One region of the Rahnella sp. BIGb0603 genome, then DNA from elsewhere that is predicted to be linked to it. Evidence: predicted binding sites of a transcription regulator. Region 1 holds the regulator's gene; each other region holds the start of a gene.

Region 1 (4,450 bases):
ACTTGCGCGCTATTATGCTTCCCACCGCCACAGCCCGTACAAAAGTAAGATCATCGCTTTCCATAACGCTTTCCATGGCCGCACGTTGTTTACCGTTTCAGTCGGCGGACAGCCGAAATATTCCGACGGCTTCGGCCCGAAACCTGCTGACATCGTACATGTGCCCTTCAACGATCTGGACGCGGTAAAAGCGGTGATCGACGACCATACCTGCGCAATTGTGGTCGAACCCGTTCAGGGCGAAGGCGGGGTGACACCGGCCACCAAAGAATTCCTGCAAGGGCTGCGTGAACTTTGCGACAAACATCAGGCACTGCTGGTGCTCGATGAAGTGCAAAGCGGTATGGGGCGTAGCGGTAAGTTGTTCAGCTACATGCATTACGGCGTGACGCCGGACATTCTGACCACAGCCAAAGCGCTGGGCGGCGGTTTCCCTGTCAGCGCCATGCTGGCAACGGAAGACGTTGCATCGGTGATGGAGCCGGGCAAACATGGCACCACCTACGGCGGTAACCCGCTGGCCTGTGCCGTCGCCGAAGCCGCACTGGATATTATCAATACGCCAGACGTGCTGGCCGGTATCAATGAACGCCGCGAGAAATTCATCAGCGCGCTGGATGCCATCAACCAGAAATATTCTGTCTTTAGCGAATTCCGCGGCCAGGGGTTGCTGATTGGCGCCGAGCTGTCGGATGCCTTCAAAAACCGCGCCGGAGAGTTTCATGCCGCCGCCGCTGAGTTCGGGTTGATGATGCTGGTGGCGGGCCCGAATGTGATCCGGTTTGCACCATCACTGGTTATCGACTTCGCGGATATTGAAGAAGGGATGGGGCGCTTTGAGAAAGCTGTGGCAAAAGTTACAGGCTGACTGCTCCCCCCTTGCGAAGGGGAGATCGACGTTTTACTTCTATCCTGCAATGGCTGAACGGTTTTGCTTTTGCTCCTTCCCCTTTCACGAGGGGAAGGCTGGGATGGGGTGTTGGTTTGAGGGCAACTCAGACAATTAAGCCGACCTTAATACCCCACCCCTCCCTTTCGCAGGGGAGGGAGTTATAAATTACGCCCGCCGCGTTAACCAGATCCCATGATGTGGTCTCTGCTTCCACGCCAGTGACGAAATAGTATGCATCACACTCAGATGCGATATCACCCTCCGCAGGTGGCGTTCCATTTCGGTCAGCGGCATATCCGGATGCAGCTCCGGCGCATTAAACAAGGTGTTCTCACCACCGGGCCCGTCGTAAAGCAACCGCTGCTGACAGCTTTGCAGCGCGATTTCGCAGGTCTGCAAATACTCCGTCGCCAGTTTCTCCGGCAGCATGTAGTGCTCGCGGGCGAGAATAGTCATCGCATTGATGTGCTCGACAATAAACTGACTGTGCGTCACCCACAGACGCATATCCGCCAGATAATGCGAGTTAAAGCCCGGTTCCTGCATTGCCTGATTCAGTGAGGTGAACAGTTTATTATGCGCCTGATTGACCTGCATTCGGGTGTAGGCGAGTTTCGCGGTATCCGGATTTTCCTCAAGCAGCAACCGGATTGCGTTCTGATAGGTTTCCAGCGCCTGATGCGCATTCTGGCGCAGCAAACCGCTTTGCCATTGCGGCCACAACCAGATGGTGCCGCCGAAAGCCAGCGCACAGCCGATCAGCGTATCTATCAGCCGTGGTACGAGAAAATGTACGCCATTCATCGCCAGCAGTTGCAGGGTATACACGGCTGTCACTGTCATACCTACCATTGCCAGCCCGTAGTTTTTGCGTAAAACCGTGTAGGACAACAAAGTAATCAGCAGCATGCAGAGCAACGTGGTGCTTTCGGGTAATTCCAGCTTCAGCAATCCGGATGCAATCAGTAATCCGGCCAGCGTCCCCAGCGCACGATGCTGGATACGTACGCGCGTGGCGTTATAGCCGTTCTGGCTGACCAGCATGATGGTCAGCAAAATCCAGTAGGGCTTGGGCAGATTGAAAAACAGACCAAGGCTGCTGCCAATCGCCAGGATGATGCCCAGCCGGGCAGCATTGCGCAGCGCGACCGATTTAAAGGAAAGATAACTTTTCAATGCCGGCCAGAAAGGTAAGCGGGGCTGAGTGTTCATCAGATCGCGTCGGTACAGCGGACGTTGTGTCCGCAATAAACGCGCAATGCGGCTGAAATGGTAATAGCAAAATTGACCGACCGGATTCTCCGGATTGCGCGCGGCGATTTTCTCCAGCGCGGCCAGTTCGTTGGCCATCGTAAATCGCCCGGATAAACGGTGATAAAGAATGTCATCAGCGATGACCCGCAGACGGGCGGAGATCACCTGCGCATTACGTCGTATAACCGCTTCGGCGTGGCTTTCTTCCACCAGCTTTTGCACTTCTTCCGGCTGATGCAGGCTCACCGTGATGTGTTCCTGCAAATCGAGTGCGACCTGAAAACGCTGGAACAGTCGCTTATGGTGATGATGATGTCCGTGTTGCGGCAGCATGTGCAGTTGCTGATAAAGCAGGGCAATCAGATCGATAACCTGTTGCTGACGCGCCAGCAGTGGCGGTAGCGCGGTTTCAGGATCGGTGTGTTGCGTCAGCAGGCTGTATTTCGCCTCGAAGTAATCTGCCAGTTGCAGATAGAGCTGGCTGAGGGTTTCGCGCATCGGTTGTTCTTTTGAAATACGAAACCACGCCCAGTTAAAGATACCGTACCAGGCGGTGCCTGCGGCGAACAGCGCCGGAGCTTGCCACATCGGACGCAGACCCACCATGCTCAGCGTGAAGATGGTCGCCACCAGCGCACCGGGCAACAGACGCGCATGCAGCGGGCTGATTTCACCGGTCACGCCCAGCAGTAACGCCAGCGACAGCATGATGAGCGGCAGGGGAATGTGCCAGCTTTCCAGCATCACTTGCAGCAGAATGCTGCTCAGGGCAAAAAGCGTGCCGCCGACCATCAGACGTTTGAAAAAGCGTTTGTGTGGCGTATCCAGACCCGCGACATTGCAGCAGGCGGGACACAGAGAGAACAGCAGACCCATTTGCAGATTGCCAAAAAGCCAGCAAATGCCAACAGGCAGGCACAACACCAGCGTCTGGCGCAGCGCGTAGTTAACTTCGGGATGATAGAACAGTCTTCGCCATAGCGTCATGCGTAAAGCTTAGCCCATAAAAAAGGCGCGACAGTTAGCTGTCGCGCCAATTTCTGAGGGATTAACGTGTGCCGTAAACGACAATCGTTTTACCGTGTGCGGAGATCAGGCTTTGATCTTCCAGCATTTTGAGAATACGTCCGACTGTTTCACGTGAACAACCGACGATTTGGCCGATTTCCTGACGGGTTATCTTGATTTGCATCCCGTCCGGATGGGTCATTGCATCAGGCTGTTTAGCCAGATTAAGCAAAGTTTGCGCGATACGGCCTGTTACGTCGAGGAAGGCAAGATTGCCGACTTTCTCTGACGTCACTTGCAGACGGTTTGCCATCTGCGCGGAAAGACGCATCAGAATATCCGGGTTTACCTGAATCAGCTGGCGGAATTTTTTATAAGAAATTTCAGCCACTTCGCAGGCAGTTTTAGCACGCACCCAGGCACTGCGTTCCTGCCCTTCTTCGAAGAGTCCCAGCTCGCCGATGAAGTCACCTTGGTTAAGGTATGACAGTATCATTTCTTTGCCTTCTTCATCTTTAATCAGGACGGCAACCGACCCTTTCACGATGTAGTACAGCGTTTCGGCTTTTTCACCTTGGTGAATCAGCGTACTTTTAGAAGGATACTTATGTATATGACAGTGAGACAGGAACCATTCGAGAGTCGGGTCTGTTTGTGGCTTGCCGAGAACCATTTGCTATTATCCTCTGTTGTTATCGCTGCCCAAAATCACAGGGCTCAGAGTTCCCTGTACGGCACTTACTTTAAAAAGCGCCCTTTCAGCATATAACTCCCCAGAAATGCTGCAAGCGGATGTCGGAGTGAAACAGCCTGATTATTGCTGTTAACACCGTGGGTTCTGTTCTTAAACCGCAAAAACCGTCACCGCAATTTACTGGAAAGTATGTTTCGGCTTTGTTTGTAACACAGGTTTGCAATGCTGTCTTCTGTTGTCTCGCTTCAGCATGATGGCGATCGGGTTACGTTGCCAGTTTTTGGGTGAAAGGGTAGTCTGAGGGGAAAATTTGACGAATTTATCCACCGGGAGAAGAGCACATGCACGCACGCGTAAAATGGGTAGAAGGGCTGACGTTTTTAGGTGAGTCAGCGTCGGGCCATCAGATCACAATGGATGGTAATGCGGGCGACAAAGCCCCGAGCCCGATGGAAATGTTGCTGATGTCGGCGGGCGGTTGCAGCGCGATTGATGTAGTGTCTATTTTGCAAAAAGGCCGCAACGACGTGCGTGACTGCGAAGTGAAACTGACGTCTCAGCGCCGCGAAGAAGCACCGCGTCTGTTCACGCACATCAACCTG
Region 2 (4,450 bases), on a different contig from region 1:
AACGCCAGAGAAAGAACAAATTCTGGTGGTGAATCTTTCTGGCCGCGGCGACAAAGATATTTTCACCGTACATGACATCCTGACTGCCCGGGGAGAAATTTAATGGAACGTTATCAGCAATTATTTAAGCGTCTGGAAAGCAAAAAAGAAGGTGCCTTTGTTCCCTTCGTGACGCTGGGTGATCCGGGCGTTGAGCTGTCCCTGTCCATCATCGATACGCTGATTGAAGCCGGTGCCGACGCGCTGGAGCTGGGCATTCCGTTCTCTGATCCGCTGGCAGACGGCCCGACGATTCAGAACGCCAACCTGCGCGCGTTTGCCGCCGGGGTGACGCCAACACAATGCTTCAATATGCTGGCGCGCATTCGCGAAAAACATCCGGATATCCCGATCGGCCTGCTGATGTACGCCAACCTGGTGTTCCATAACGGCATTGAAACTTTTTACCAGCGTTGCGCTGAAGTGGGCGTGGACTCCGTGCTGGTCGCCGACGTGCCGTTTGAAGAATCGGCCCCGTTCCGCGCGGCGGCGCTGCGTCACGGCATCGCGCCGATCTTCATCTGCCCGCCGAATGCGTCAGACGATCTGCTGCGCGAGATTTCCTCTCATGGCCGCGGCTACACCTATTTGCTGTCACGCGCTGGTGTGACCGGGACGGAAAAACGCGCCCTGACGCCGCTGAATCATCTGGTGGATAAACTGCGTGAATATAACGCAGCGCCGCCTTTGCAAGGCTTCGGAATTTCTGAGCCTTCACAGGTGAAAGAAACGCTGGCCGCCGGTGCGGCGGGGGCTATTTCCGGTTCCGCGACGGTACGCATCATAGAGAATAATCAGCATCAGCCTTCAGAAATGCTGGCTCAGCTTTCCCGTTTCGTCAGTGAAATGAAAGCCGCCACCCGCACGTAATCGCGTGCGCTTCTGCAAACAGAACCTTATTCAATACCTGACTAAGGTTCTGTTTCTTTTAAATTCTTACGTTTTTTTTCTCCATTCGATTTGTATAAACCCCGCCAATAATCCAAACTAAAATCACTCGGCAAATCAATAACAATACGGGTGCTCGAAGTATTGTTTGCCTGAGTCTGAATCGGGTGACTTTTGGTTTTATAACAAAGCATGGAGAGTTATTTATGAAGCTATTCAAGACATTGTCTGCTTTCTGCATGGCCGCAGTGGTCGTCATGGCCGTGGCTGCCTGCGCACCGACAAAAAAATCTGAAGGCACGGGTGGTTACATCGATGACACCGTAGTCACCACGAAAGTCAAATCCGCCCTGCTGGCCGATAAGACCATCAAATCACGGGAAATCAGCGTTGAGACCTTCAAAGGTCGCGTTCAGTTGAGTGGTTTCGTGACGTCAACGGCAGATGCAAACCGTGCGGTAGAAGTCACGCGTGGCGTGGCGGGTGTACGCTCCATCGAGAACGATATGCGACTGAAATAATCAGAGATCTTTCTGATGAAATACGAAGAGGCGCCAAAGCGCCTCTTTTTTTTGCAACGTAACAGGCAATATCAGAAACGATAGCCGACGCCAAACATAAAGACCCATGGATCAATCCGGGTGTTGATGTTTTGCTGCTCGCCGCCTGCTTTGAATTTAACTTCTGTATCGATATCCATCCACCAGACCGACATGTTGATCAGCCAGTTATCATCGAGATTGTAATCCAGGCCCGCCTGCGTGGCCACGCCCCAGGAGTCTTTTACGCTCAGATCAGAAAGCCCGGCATCGCGCCCGGTCTGGTTGAAATTCGTATCGTAGAAGGTGGTGTAGTTGATACCCAAACCGAGGTACGGACGCAGTTTGTCGCGCTTATCCCCAAAGTAGTATTGCGCCATCAATGACGGCGGCAACTGTTTCACTTCAGCAATTGTTCCGGTGCTTTTCAGACCGATTTTATGCTGGAATGGCGTCGCGGCTAGCAGTTCCATCCCGATGTTGTCGGTAAACATATAGCCGAGCGTCAAACCCATCTGCGTGTTGTTATTGATGTTAAAAGAACCCAGCCCCAGTACGTTGTCTGAACCTTCGGTTGGACGAACGGTTGCTGTCCCTACACGAACAATCACATCCCCTGCTTCATGTGCGCTCGCGATTGCCGGAAATGCCGCTGCTGCCACTAATGCCCAATATGCTGCTTTCATTGTCCCTTCCCTTTGTGTGGTTTATTTATTGGCCGCGCGAATGATACCTACTCTTTGGTACGGTTTGATCAAAGCGGGATCACATCTTTAAAACAATTTTTCATAAATTGCATCTTTCTCAATCCGATCTAAATCTCTAAAAACAAAGGAATTGATCTGCATCAAAAACGAGGGGATTTTGCTGTTTCATTAAAGCCCAAAAATTTCAGTTGCTAAAAAAAATGCCGCTGCGTAATTTGCCTGAACCCTGTTGGTTTTGGTTTGGTGCCGTAAGGAGTCGGTAGCTTCCCAAGATGAGCGAAATTAATAATCCTTGTATGACCTGTGGCGCGTGCTGCGCCTATTTCCGTGTTTCATTTTATTGGGCTGAATCTGAAGAAGCTGGCGGCGTTGTTCCGCAGGCACTGACAGAACAAGTCACGCCTTTTTTGAGCTGCATGAAAGGCACCAACAGCAAGTCGCCTCGCTGTGTGGCTCTGGAAGGGGAAGTGGGACAATCGGTTTCCTGTTCTGTTTACCTTAACCGCCCGACACCCTGCCGCGAGTTTGATCAGTCGGGGCTGAACGGTGTCGCCAATACGGCCTGCGATCGCGCACGTGCGCGTTACGGCCTGCCGCCGCTGGATGTGGATTTACCGATGATTGATGTCGGGTCTTTCACGCCAGAGCTGGCAGAGGTTCATCAGGCTGACTGACAGGAAGTCAGCGCAAAAGTATCGGCGGGGGCCTATTACAGGTTACAATCCCCGCCTTGTTATTTTTAGCTTGTGCCAAGGAGCGTCCATGTCTATCACGGCCAGTACATTGTACCGTGACAGTTATAATTTTTTGCGTAATCAGCTGAGTAGCGTTTTCGCGCTTTCCCTGCTGGCCGCATTAATTACCGTCATATTGAGCTGGATTTTAAGCCCGTCAGCCGATCAGCTTGATGCTATCGGGCAACTTATGAACAACATGGCGGGCATGAGCGTCGCCGATATGATGGGTTTCATTGAACAACAGGTCACGCCGGAACAACAAAGCGCCATTTTCCGCTACAGCATTGCGGCGCTGTTCTCGACGCTGGCCGGAAATGTGATTCTGGTTGGCGGGATCCTGACGCTGATCCAGCTGGTTTCACAGGGCGTGCGCGCCAGCATAACCCAGGTGGTGACCGCTTCTTTGCCGGTGTTGCCGCGCTTAATCCTTTTGCTGTTCGTCTTCAGCGTGATGTTCCGTCTCGGTCTGGCGCTGCTTTTCGTGCCTGCGTTTCTGATTGCCATTGCCTGGTCAATGTCGCCAATCATCGCCTGTAAAGAGCAGGTCGGGATGTTTAAAGCCATGCGTCTGAGCACCCGTCTGGCCTTCAGCCATGTGCGCCTGGTTGCGCCGGGTGTTTTGATGTGGATTCTGGCGCAGGTGGTTCTGATGCTTTTCGTCGGCGCGTTAAGTGCGTTGAATCCGATGATAAGCGCGGTGATTTTCGGCGCGCTCAGCAATGTCATCACGGCATTTATCCTGATTTATCTGTTCCGTCTTTACATGAAATTACATGTTTAATAGTGACATAACTTTTTCAGGGGCGCTCCGGCGCCCTTTTCTTTTGTCCGGTAAATGATTCCGGTATAGTCATCCCATACATAAAACATGGAATGAAGTATGAAGCAGCTCCTCGATTTTCTTCCCCTGATTGTCTTTTTTGTGGTTTATAAGCTTTACGACATTTTTGTCGCATCAGGCGCGTTGATCGCTGCCACTGCGCTGGCGTTAGTCATCACCTGGGTGATGTATCGCAAAATTGAGAAAATGACGTTAATCACCTTCGCCATGGTGGCTGTTTTTGGCACCCTGACGCTGGTCTTCCATAATGATGAATTCATTAAATGGAAAGTCACTGTCATTTACGTTCTGTTCTCCGGCGCTTTACTGATAAGCCAGCTGGTTCTGAAAAAGCCTCTGATTCAGCGCATGTTGGGCAAAGAGCTGACGCTTCCCGACCACGTCTGGAATAAGCTGAATGTCAGCTGGGCGATTTTCTTCCTGCTGTGCGGTCTGGCAAATATCTACGTGGCTTTCTGGCTGCCACAGAATGTCTGGGTTAACTTCAAAGTGTTCGGACTTACCGTTCTGACGCTGGTCTTCACGCTACTCAGCGGCATCTATATTTACCGGCATATGCCGGATGATGAAAAAAAATAAGCATTCTTCTGCACGGGCCTTCTTTTGAAGGCCTTCGTTGTTTTGAATAAAACATTGATCACTGTGAAGCAATCAAACATGAACGAAAAACAGAGTTTACCCAATGGTGAAATGGTATTG
Region 3 (4,450 bases), on a different contig from region 1:
CCAGACGGGCGTTCACGTAGTAATAAACAGGCACGATAGCAGAGTCTTTATCGAGCTGAGCTTCCGCTTTCTGATACAGCGCAGCGCGTTCTTCGTCAGTTTTCACATTCAGAGTATCAGCGATGTCTTTATCAAACGCCGGGCTCTTATAGTGCGCAGTGTTGTTGCTGCTGTCAGACAACATGGTGTTCAGGAAGGAAGAAGGTTCGTTGTAATCAGAGCACCAGCCTGCACGTGCAACGTCGAAGTTGCCCTGATGGCGGCTGTCGAGGAAGGTTTTCCATTCCTGGTTGACCAGTTTAACGTCAACGCCCAGGTTTTTCTTCCAGATAGCGGCAGCAGCGATAGCCAGTTTTTTGTGCAGATCAGAGGTGTTGTACAGCAGATCAAACGTCAGAGGCTTAGCGGAAGTGTAACCTGCTTCGGCCAGCAGTTTTTTCGCCTGCTCGTTACGTTGTTCCTGCGTTTCTTTGAACCAGGCCGGAGGCGTCAGTTTTGCGCCATCGGTGTAAGGCGGTGTGTAGCCGTACGCTGGCAGATCGCCCTGCGCTTTCACTTTGTTCACGATGATGTCGCGATCCAGACCCAGTTTCAGAGCTTCACGAACGCGGGAATCGGTGAATGGCGCTTTCTGGTTGTTGATTTCGTAGTAGTAAGTACACAGATACGGGTCAACATGAACCTCAGCCGGGATTTCTTTTTTCAGTTTCTGGAACAGTTCGATCGGCATGTTGTTGTAAGTCATGTCGATTTCGCCGCTGCGGTAGCGGTTTACGTCTGTCACTTCAGAAGAGATTGGCAGGTAAGTCACCTGGTTGATCACAGTTTTCGCGTTGTCCCAGTAAGTCGGGCTACGTTCCAGAACGATACGTTCGTTGACGGTCCAGGCTTTCAGGGTGTACGCGCCGTTGCTCACGTAGTTTTCAGGCTGAGTCCATTTGTCGCCAAATTTTTCAACCACTTTTTTGTTTACCGGCTTCATCGCGGTGTGAGACAGCATTTTTACGAAATACGGAACAGGTTCGGTCAGTGTCACTTGCAGGGTATGGTCATCAATCGCCTTCACACCCAAGGTATCAGGGCTTTTTTTGCCGCTGATGATGTCATCGATGTTTTCGATGTGACCGTATTGCAGATAGCTCTCATATGGAGAAGCGGTTTTCGGGTCAGCCAGGCGCTGCCAGCTGTAAACGAAATCTTCTGCAGTGACAGGATCGCCATTTGACCATTTAGCTTCCGGACGCAGGTGGAAGGTCCAGACTTTAAAATCTTTGTTATCCCAGCTGGTTGCTACGCCGGGGATTACGCTGCCGTCTTTGCTGTCGGTATTAACCAGGCCTTCAAGCAGGTCACGGATTACGTTTGATTCCGGCACGCCTTCAACTTTATGCGGGTCAAGTGACTGAACTTCAGAACCGTTATTACGCACCAGTTCTTGTTTAGCCGCCAGAGTTACGCCGGCAGGCACATTGGCCGCAACTGCGTTATTGATAGAAATTGTTCCCACCGCAGCCATGATGCATGCAGCCAGCAGATTTTTTTTTGTGATGTTGGTCATTTTTATTTAACTCCAATTTTTATTATGAACTTGCACGCCCGGGTGCAAGATAAACCCTTGCTGGGTCAATGGGTTTCAAAAGCAGGAACGAATTGCTCGAGAAAGGCCCCCCATGTAGTACCACCCGCAGATGGCTGTCCCCTATTACTGCATGTTGCTACATCTCAGGTTTGATGAAACGTCAGGCTGTATTCGCCGTGCGGTTTCCGGGATCGTTAAGGATGATCCCACTCCATTTGATAACCCCGTACGTAACTTCACAATGTTCAGTCGCACACCAGGCAATCACATTCTGTTATTTCTGTACTTCACCCGATTATTTTCTTCTAACCCGAATTAAAGCGATAGAAAATCCGTCGCAGTTAAGCGCTGTCATTCATTTTAATCAGAAGAAGTACTGAAGATTTGTTTTGTTGAATCGGGAGAGTCAACGCAAGGTTGTTAATTGTCGTCATCTCAATGCCTGACTTTCTTTTCACGGAAAGCGAGCGAGGATAATTTTGTGATACGCATGATGACACGACACTCTCCAAAACAAATGAAATTGCTTCAATCTCTCTACGCCTGGCAAGATTCATTCTCACTCAGAGCATGACTCTAAACAAAATTCCATTTTTGAAGACGATTTGAAAATTATCAGAAGCCTGATACGGGCGCCAATAAATTTTGCAAATTTGTTACGTAATTCTCTTTTATACGTTAAGTGTGCCAGAAGGACACCCGCGACCTCACATCAAAAATAGCACTTAACCCATTGTTATATATCGAGTTAATACGGTATTTTTCACACCTTTTTGTAAAGACGGTTGTTCAGGAATTGCTCTGACACAATCAGTTAACAATCGGATGATTTCAAGGATAAAGCGCTGTTAACTGCTGTGTTAACACTAATAACATCTCGGTACGGCCTGCACAAGCCTTACAGAATGATGTGGGTAAATTAACGGCAATACGGGCAATAAATAACGGTATTTAGCGAAGAATTAGCTAAGTTTATTAGAATAAATGGAGACTTGGATTAAAAAGGAAGGTGAAATGTTGATTTACGCCACATTAGGGTGCAAATGCTCTCAATTAAGTCATTAGCTGCACTGTAATAATGCACAGGATTATAAGAAGGAGTAATAATTCTCACGGATAAGGTTAATGTATCCGCGAGAATTTGCAGGCTAAGAATCAGAGCAAACCGGGGAAAATAGCTTTAATACCGGTGACGATAAACTCAATACCCAGTGACATCAGTAAAAGACCCATGATACGGGTAATGACGTTGATGCCGGTTTGCCCTAACAGGCGGACTAATAAAGGTGCCGCACGGAACAGCAGCCAGCAACAGAATGCAAAGAAGATGATTGCAACGGTCAACCCCAGCAGATTCTGCCAGCCGTTGTACCGTGAACTCCAGACAATCGTCGAGCTTATCGCACCCGGTCCGGCCATCAGCGGCAAGGCCAGCGGAACCACGCCGACATTTTCACGGATTGCCGTTTCTGATTTCTCCTGCTTGTTCTGCTTATCTTCACCCAGCTTTCCGCTGATCATCGACATCGCTATCGTCACCACCAGGATCCCGCCGGCAATACGGAACGAATCAATGGAAATCCCGAACAGGTGCAAAATCGCGTCGCCAAGGAAAAGCGCCGTCGACAATATAATGGCCACTGACAGGTTGGCTGTCATGTTGGTCTTATTACGCCCCGCCGCTGCCTGATAGCTGGTCATGCTGATAAAAACCGGCAAAATCCCTACCGGGTTGACCAGTGCAAACAGGCCGACGAAAAATTTGATATACCCTGAAAAATCTAATAAAGATTGGCTCACGCAGAACTCCGCACAAATATGCCAGCAGAAGAAGGTTTTGATGGGCGCTAATGTACTGGAATCCCCGTAAAGGCGCCACGCCGTTTCATAGTTTTTATCACCAGATTTAGAAATAAAGGCAGTGAATAAGGCTTTTGTTAAAAATGAGTTTTTTTATTGATAACTTTAGCTACTAAACTGTATTATCCATGGGTAAATTTGATAATCATTCTCAACAACACACTGCTGAATGGTGTCAGCATCGGTATTCAGTGATCCAGATCAAATTCACCTTGCCTACAAATAGGTAAGCTCAGTACATAGTCACTCAGCGTTACTTGAAGACAAAACGTTCAGTGATAGAGGCGATTTAAAAGATATCGACTTTACCCGGTGCTTCACAACTGAAAGCTCTTTGAGCAAATAAAGAGACAAAGACAACACATTGAGATCTTTAGCATTAATTAGTTTCTCACGGTGACTGATAGCAGGTCTATACTAGTCTTTGGCAGATTATTTACTAAAAGAGTTTAACTTTATCAGGAGAGCATTATGGCTGTAACAAATGTCGCTGAACTAAACGCACTCGTAGCACGAGTCAAGAAGGCACAGCGCGAATATGCCAACTTCAGTCAAGAACAAGTAGATAAGATTTTCGCTGCCGCCGCCCTGGCTGCTGCCGATTCTCGAATTCTCCTTGCCAAACTGGCTGTTGAAGAATCCGGAATGGGTATCGTCGAAGACAAAGTGATCAAAAACCACTTCGCCTCTGAATATATCTACAATGCTTACAAAGATGAAAAGACCTGTGGCATTCTGGGTCAGGATGATACTTTCGGTACCATCACTATCGCTGAGCCAATCGGCCTGATCTGCGGTATCGTTCCAACCACCAACCCAACTTCTACTGCGATTTTCAAAGCGCTTATTAGCCTGAAAACCCGTAACGGCATCATCTTCTCCCCGCACCCACGTGCAAAAAATGCGACCAACAAAGCTGCTGATATCGTGCTGCAAGCCGCTATCGCTGCAGGTGCACCAAAAGACATCATTGGCTGGATTGATGAACCAAGTGTAGAACTGTCTAACCAA
Region 4 (4,450 bases), on a different contig from region 1:
GACTTCGTTGATGACGCTGACCAGATCGCCGATACCATAGGCACTGATGCTGTAGCCGAACTGGATTTGCGCGGCCACTTTATCGCCTTCGGTCACCGCCACTTCACGCATGTTGTCGCCAAAACGCGCCACTTTCAGATGCTGGCTTTCATTCTTCGCCGCGGCAACGCGCATCCACTGAGCGATGCGGCGGTGCGATTCGCCATCCTGCCAGTGACCGGCGACCACGGAATGTTGCTGACGCATGCGCGCGCCGATGAAACCGAATTCACGGCCGCCGTGTGCGGTCTGGTTCAGGTTCATGAAGTCCATGTCCATGGAATCCCACGGAATTTCAGCATTGAACTGTGTATGGAACTGCAACAGCGGTTTATGCAGGATGCTCAGACCGGCAATCCACATTTTGGCCGGAGAGAAGGTGTGCAGCCAGGTAATCAGGCCGACGCAGGAATTCGCATAGTTAGCTTCGCGGCAAAGTGCGGTGATTTCATCCGGCGTGGTGACCAGCGGTTTGAGCACCAGTTTGACCGGCAATCCGGCTTCTGCGTTCAGGCCATTGACTACCTTCTCGGCGTTCTCTTTTACCTGACGTAACGTTTCCGGCCCGTAAAGATGCTGACTGCCAATAGCGAACCACACTTCGAGATGTTTAAACGCGTCCATTAATCACTCCTGAATTTCAGATGTTTGAAAAAACCGTTTTCGAAAAAAATAGTCAGTGTGCTGTCTTCGCTGCAAACAGCGGTTCAGTGGTTGCACACCATTGCTGATAACGTTCGTACAGACGCTGGTATTGTTCGACGCGCTGCGGATCCGGCAGCAACGTGCGTTCGATGCTGCACGCCATTTTTTCCTGGGCGGCAGGGACGTCTTTGAATTCTCCGGCGGCGACGGCAGCAAAGATGGCGGCACCCAGCGCGCAGCACTGATCGGAGGCGACAATCTGCAACGGACGGTTCATGGCGTCGGCACAAACCTGCATGATGACCGGCGATTTACGGGCAATACCGCCGAGCGTGAGAACGTTTTCAACCGGAATGTCCTGTTGTTCGAAACACTCCATAATCGCGCGCGCACCAAAGGCGGTAGCCGCAATGAAACCGCCGAACAGTTCCGGTGCTTCGGTGCCGAGATTGATGTCAGTAATGACGCCTTTCAGACGCTGATTGGCAAACGGTGTCCGGCGTCCGTTAAACCAGTCGAGCACCAGCGGCAGGTGATCCAGCTTCGGATTGGCGGCCCACGCGGCGGTCAGATCGGGCAGCAGATTTTTTTGCAAGGCGGTGAGTTGTTCTTTCAGTTCCGGATGCGCCTTAGCGGCCTGAATCAGCGGCCAGCTCAGCAGGCGGCTGAACCACGCGTACATATCGCCAAACGCGGATTGTCCGGCTTCCATGCCGATCATCTCCGGCACCACGCTGCCTTCCACCTGACCACAAATTCCGGCGATGGCGCGGTCGTTAACGCGTTCTTTATCGGCAATCAGGATGTCGCAGGTGGAGGTACCGATCACTTTGACCAGCGTGTAAGGCTGTGCGCCCGCGCCGACTGCGCCCATATGGCAGTCGAATGCGCCGCCGGAAAGCACGACGGAGGCGGGCAGGCCGAGGCGTTCTGCCCATTCAGGCGTCAGCGTGCCGACAGCCTGTTCAGCGGTGACGGTGTTGGTAAACAGCGGATACGGCAGGTGTTCAACCAGCAAAGGATCGAGCGCGGCGAAGAAATCTTTTGGCGGCAGGCCGCCCCACGACGGATGCCAGAGCATTTTGTGTCCGGCGCTGCAACGGCCACGTACGACTTTATCCGGCGCGGTGGTGCCGGAAAGCAGGGCGGGCACCCAGTCGCATAATTCCACCCAGGAGGCGGCGGCTTTGGTGACAGCAGGGTCGGCGCGGGAAACATGGAGAATTTTGGCCCAGAACCATTCGGAGGAGTAGACGCCGCCGATATAGCGGGAATAGTCGGGGAAATCACCGCTGCGGCACAGACGGTTAATTTCTTCGGCTTCTTCTATCGCCGTGTGATCTTTCCATAACACGAACATGGCGTTCGGGTTTTCGGCGAACTCAGGATTCAGTGCCAGAATGTTGCCGTCTTTATCGACCGGTGCGGGTGTGGAACCGGTGGAATCCACGCCGATACCGACCACGCGCGCTGAGCGTTCGTTGCCAAGACGTTGTACGACGTTTTTAATCGCCTGTTCCATCGCTTCAATATAATCAAGGGGATGGTGGCGGAACTGATTTATTGCCGCATCACAGTAACGGCCCTCATTCCAGCGCGGGTAGTAAACCACGTCGGTTTCCATTTCGGCACCGGTCTGGCAATCAACGGCCAGTGCGCGGACGGAATCGCTGCCAAAATCAAGACCAAGAGCAATCGCACCTTGCGTCATTCTTTCTCACTCCTTCAGGTTTGCCGTAGTCATTACGGCGGCGAATCGAATTGCTCTAACAGTAGGAGGATGGCAAAAAGTGAGTGAGGAGGCGTTAGCTGGAAGTATGCACAAATCTGCTCCCCATGATGTTTCTGTGAGGTTGGTCAAATGTTAGTGTTTGGCTAAAATCGCTATATCTATGTACAAACCTGCTGTTTTCCCGCCGTGTGATAGCGCTCTACATTCCGCTGCAAAATTACCGCTAAAACTTACTGCGTCTTACAACAGAGCGTGACGCAAATCCGCTATAAACCGGACTTCGCCGCGCTCTGATTTTGTTTCCTTACGCCAATGATAACGTTTTCATGATTGCGGACAGCCACCCGGATTAAGGCCGGAATCGTGAAAAACAACAATAAAAGTCGGAGAACATCATGCATAAATTCACTAAGGCGCTGGCGGCGGTCGGGTTAGCGGCTGTTATGTCACATTCAGCTATGGCAGCAGACAATCCGAAGCTGGGTTTTCTGGTTAAACAACCGGAAGAACCGTGGTTCCAGACTGAATGGCGGTTCGCTGATAAGGCCGGTAAAGACCTGAATTTCGAGGTCATTAAAATTGCCGTGCCGGATGGCGAAAAAACGCTGAATGCCATCGACAGCCTGGCGGCGAACGGCGCGAAAGGGTTTGTTATCTGTACGCCGGATCCGCGTCTGGGGCCTGCCATCATGGCCAAAGCCCGCAGCTATGACATGAAAGTGATCCAGGTGGATGACCAGTTTGTGAATGCCAAAGGCAAACCGATGGAAGAAGTGCCATTGGTCATGATGGCGGCGACCAAAATCGGCGAACGTCAGGGGCAGGAACTGTATAAGGAAATGCAAAAACGCGGCTGGAAAGTGGCTGATACCGGCGTAATGGCGATTACCGCGGATGAGCTGGATACCGCACGCCGCCGCACCAGCGGTTCTATGGATGCGCTGAAAGCCGCCGGTTTCCCTGAAAAACAAATCTATAAAGTGCCGACAAAATCCAACGATATCCCGGGCGCACTGGACGCCGGTAACTCCCTGCTGGTGCAACATCCTGAAGTGAAAAACTGGCTGATTATCGGCATGAACGACAACACCGTTCTGGGTGGCGTGCGTGCAACAGAAGGTCAGGGCTTTAAAGCGGCGAACGTGATCGGCATCGGCATCAACGGGGTTGACGCGGTGAATGAGCTGTCAAAAAGCGCGCAAACCGGCTTCTACGGTTCCCTGTTACCGAGCCCGGATATCCACGGTTACAAAAGTATCCAGATGCTGAATGAGTGGGTGACCAAAGGTGTTGAACCGCCGAAATTCACCGAAGTGACCGACGTTGTGCTGATCACCCGCGACAACTTCAAAGAAGAGCTGAAGAAGAAAGGCTTAATGTAACTTTTGCCTGATCTGAATTGCGTTACTGCACCACGGACGACGGTTAAGAAGTGCGACTGTTTTCTGTGGTGCAGTAATCGGTTTGAAATCCTTCACATATTTTTCCAGGTAGCCACTATGACTCAGCAATCTTCAAACAAGACGCCTTTGCTGACACCGTCGCTGACGGAGTTTGATGCGGCCACGCCGTATCTGGAATTCCATGACATTGGCAAAACTTTTCCGGGCGTGAAAGCGCTGGACGGTATTTCTTTCAATTGTTATGCCGGGCAAATCCATGCGCTGATGGGCGAGAACGGCGCGGGGAAATCCACGCTGCTGAAAATCCTCAGCGGAAACTACCAGCCGTCGCAGGGCAACATTCACATCAAAGGCCAGCCGGTAGCATTTAACAACACCACCGATGCGCTCGATGCCGGTGTGGCGATCATTTATCAGGAACTGCATCTGGTGCCGGAAATGACGGTGGCAGAAAACATTTATCTCGGGCAGTTGCCGAGTAAACACGGGTTCGTGAACCGCAAATTGCTGCGCTATGAAACCAAAATCCAGCTGGAACATCTCGGGCTGGATATCGACCCGGACACGCCGCTGAAATATCTCTCCATCGGCCAGTGGCAGATGGTGGAAATTGCGAAAGCGCTGGCGCGTA

The links. The regulator CRP, encoded in region 1, controls carbon source genes, mostly activating them, when cyclic AMP is high. The targets are predictions, from matches to a motif close to ATGTGANNNNNNTCACAT.
Region 2: the regulator CRP is predicted to act here: its motif matches at 2,302-2,319, upstream of ompW (outer membrane protein OmpW).
Region 3: the regulator CRP is predicted to act here: its motif matches at 3,629-3,646, upstream of M2403_RS00585 (YchE family NAAT transporter).
Region 4: the regulator CRP is predicted to act here: its motif matches at 2,530-2,547, upstream of M2403_RS06065 (arabinose ABC transporter substrate-binding protein).

What each region holds. Positions count from the first base shown of each region.
Region 1 is NZ_JANUEX010000009.1:28,351-32,800, reverse strand. Features, by position in the region: gene M2403_RS20675 (aspartate aminotransferase family protein) at 1-868, shown strand, start outside; gene M2403_RS20670 (YccS/YhfK family putative transporter) at 1,058-3,133, opposite strand; gene crp (cAMP-activated global transcriptional regulator CRP) at 3,195-3,827, opposite strand; gene M2403_RS20660 (OsmC family protein) at 4,190-4,450, shown strand, end outside.
Region 2 is NZ_JANUEX010000001.1:105,771-110,220, forward strand. Features, by position in the region: gene trpB (tryptophan synthase subunit beta) at 1-103, shown strand, start outside; gene trpA (tryptophan synthase subunit alpha) at 103-909, shown strand; gene M2403_RS00495 (BON domain-containing protein) at 1,134-1,448, shown strand; gene ompW (outer membrane protein OmpW) at 1,520-2,152, opposite strand; gene M2403_RS00505 (YkgJ family cysteine cluster protein) at 2,446-2,847, shown strand; gene M2403_RS00510 (YciC family protein) at 2,936-3,691, shown strand; gene M2403_RS00515 (septation protein A) at 3,791-4,330, shown strand; gene yciA (acyl-CoA thioester hydrolase YciA) at 4,409-4,450, shown strand, end outside.
Region 3 is NZ_JANUEX010000001.1:119,402-123,851, forward strand. Features, by position in the region: gene oppA (oligopeptide ABC transporter substrate-binding protein OppA) at 1-1,558, opposite strand, end outside; gene M2403_RS00585 (YchE family NAAT transporter) at 2,735-3,379, opposite strand; gene adhE (bifunctional acetaldehyde-CoA/alcohol dehydrogenase) at 3,911-4,450, shown strand, end outside.
Region 4 is NZ_JANUEX010000002.1:191,997-196,446, forward strand. Features, by position in the region: gene araA (L-arabinose isomerase) at 1-663, opposite strand, end outside; gene M2403_RS06060 (ribulokinase) at 716-2,395, opposite strand; gene M2403_RS06065 (arabinose ABC transporter substrate-binding protein) at 2,812-3,798, shown strand; gene araG (L-arabinose ABC transporter ATP-binding protein AraG) at 3,916-4,450, shown strand, end outside.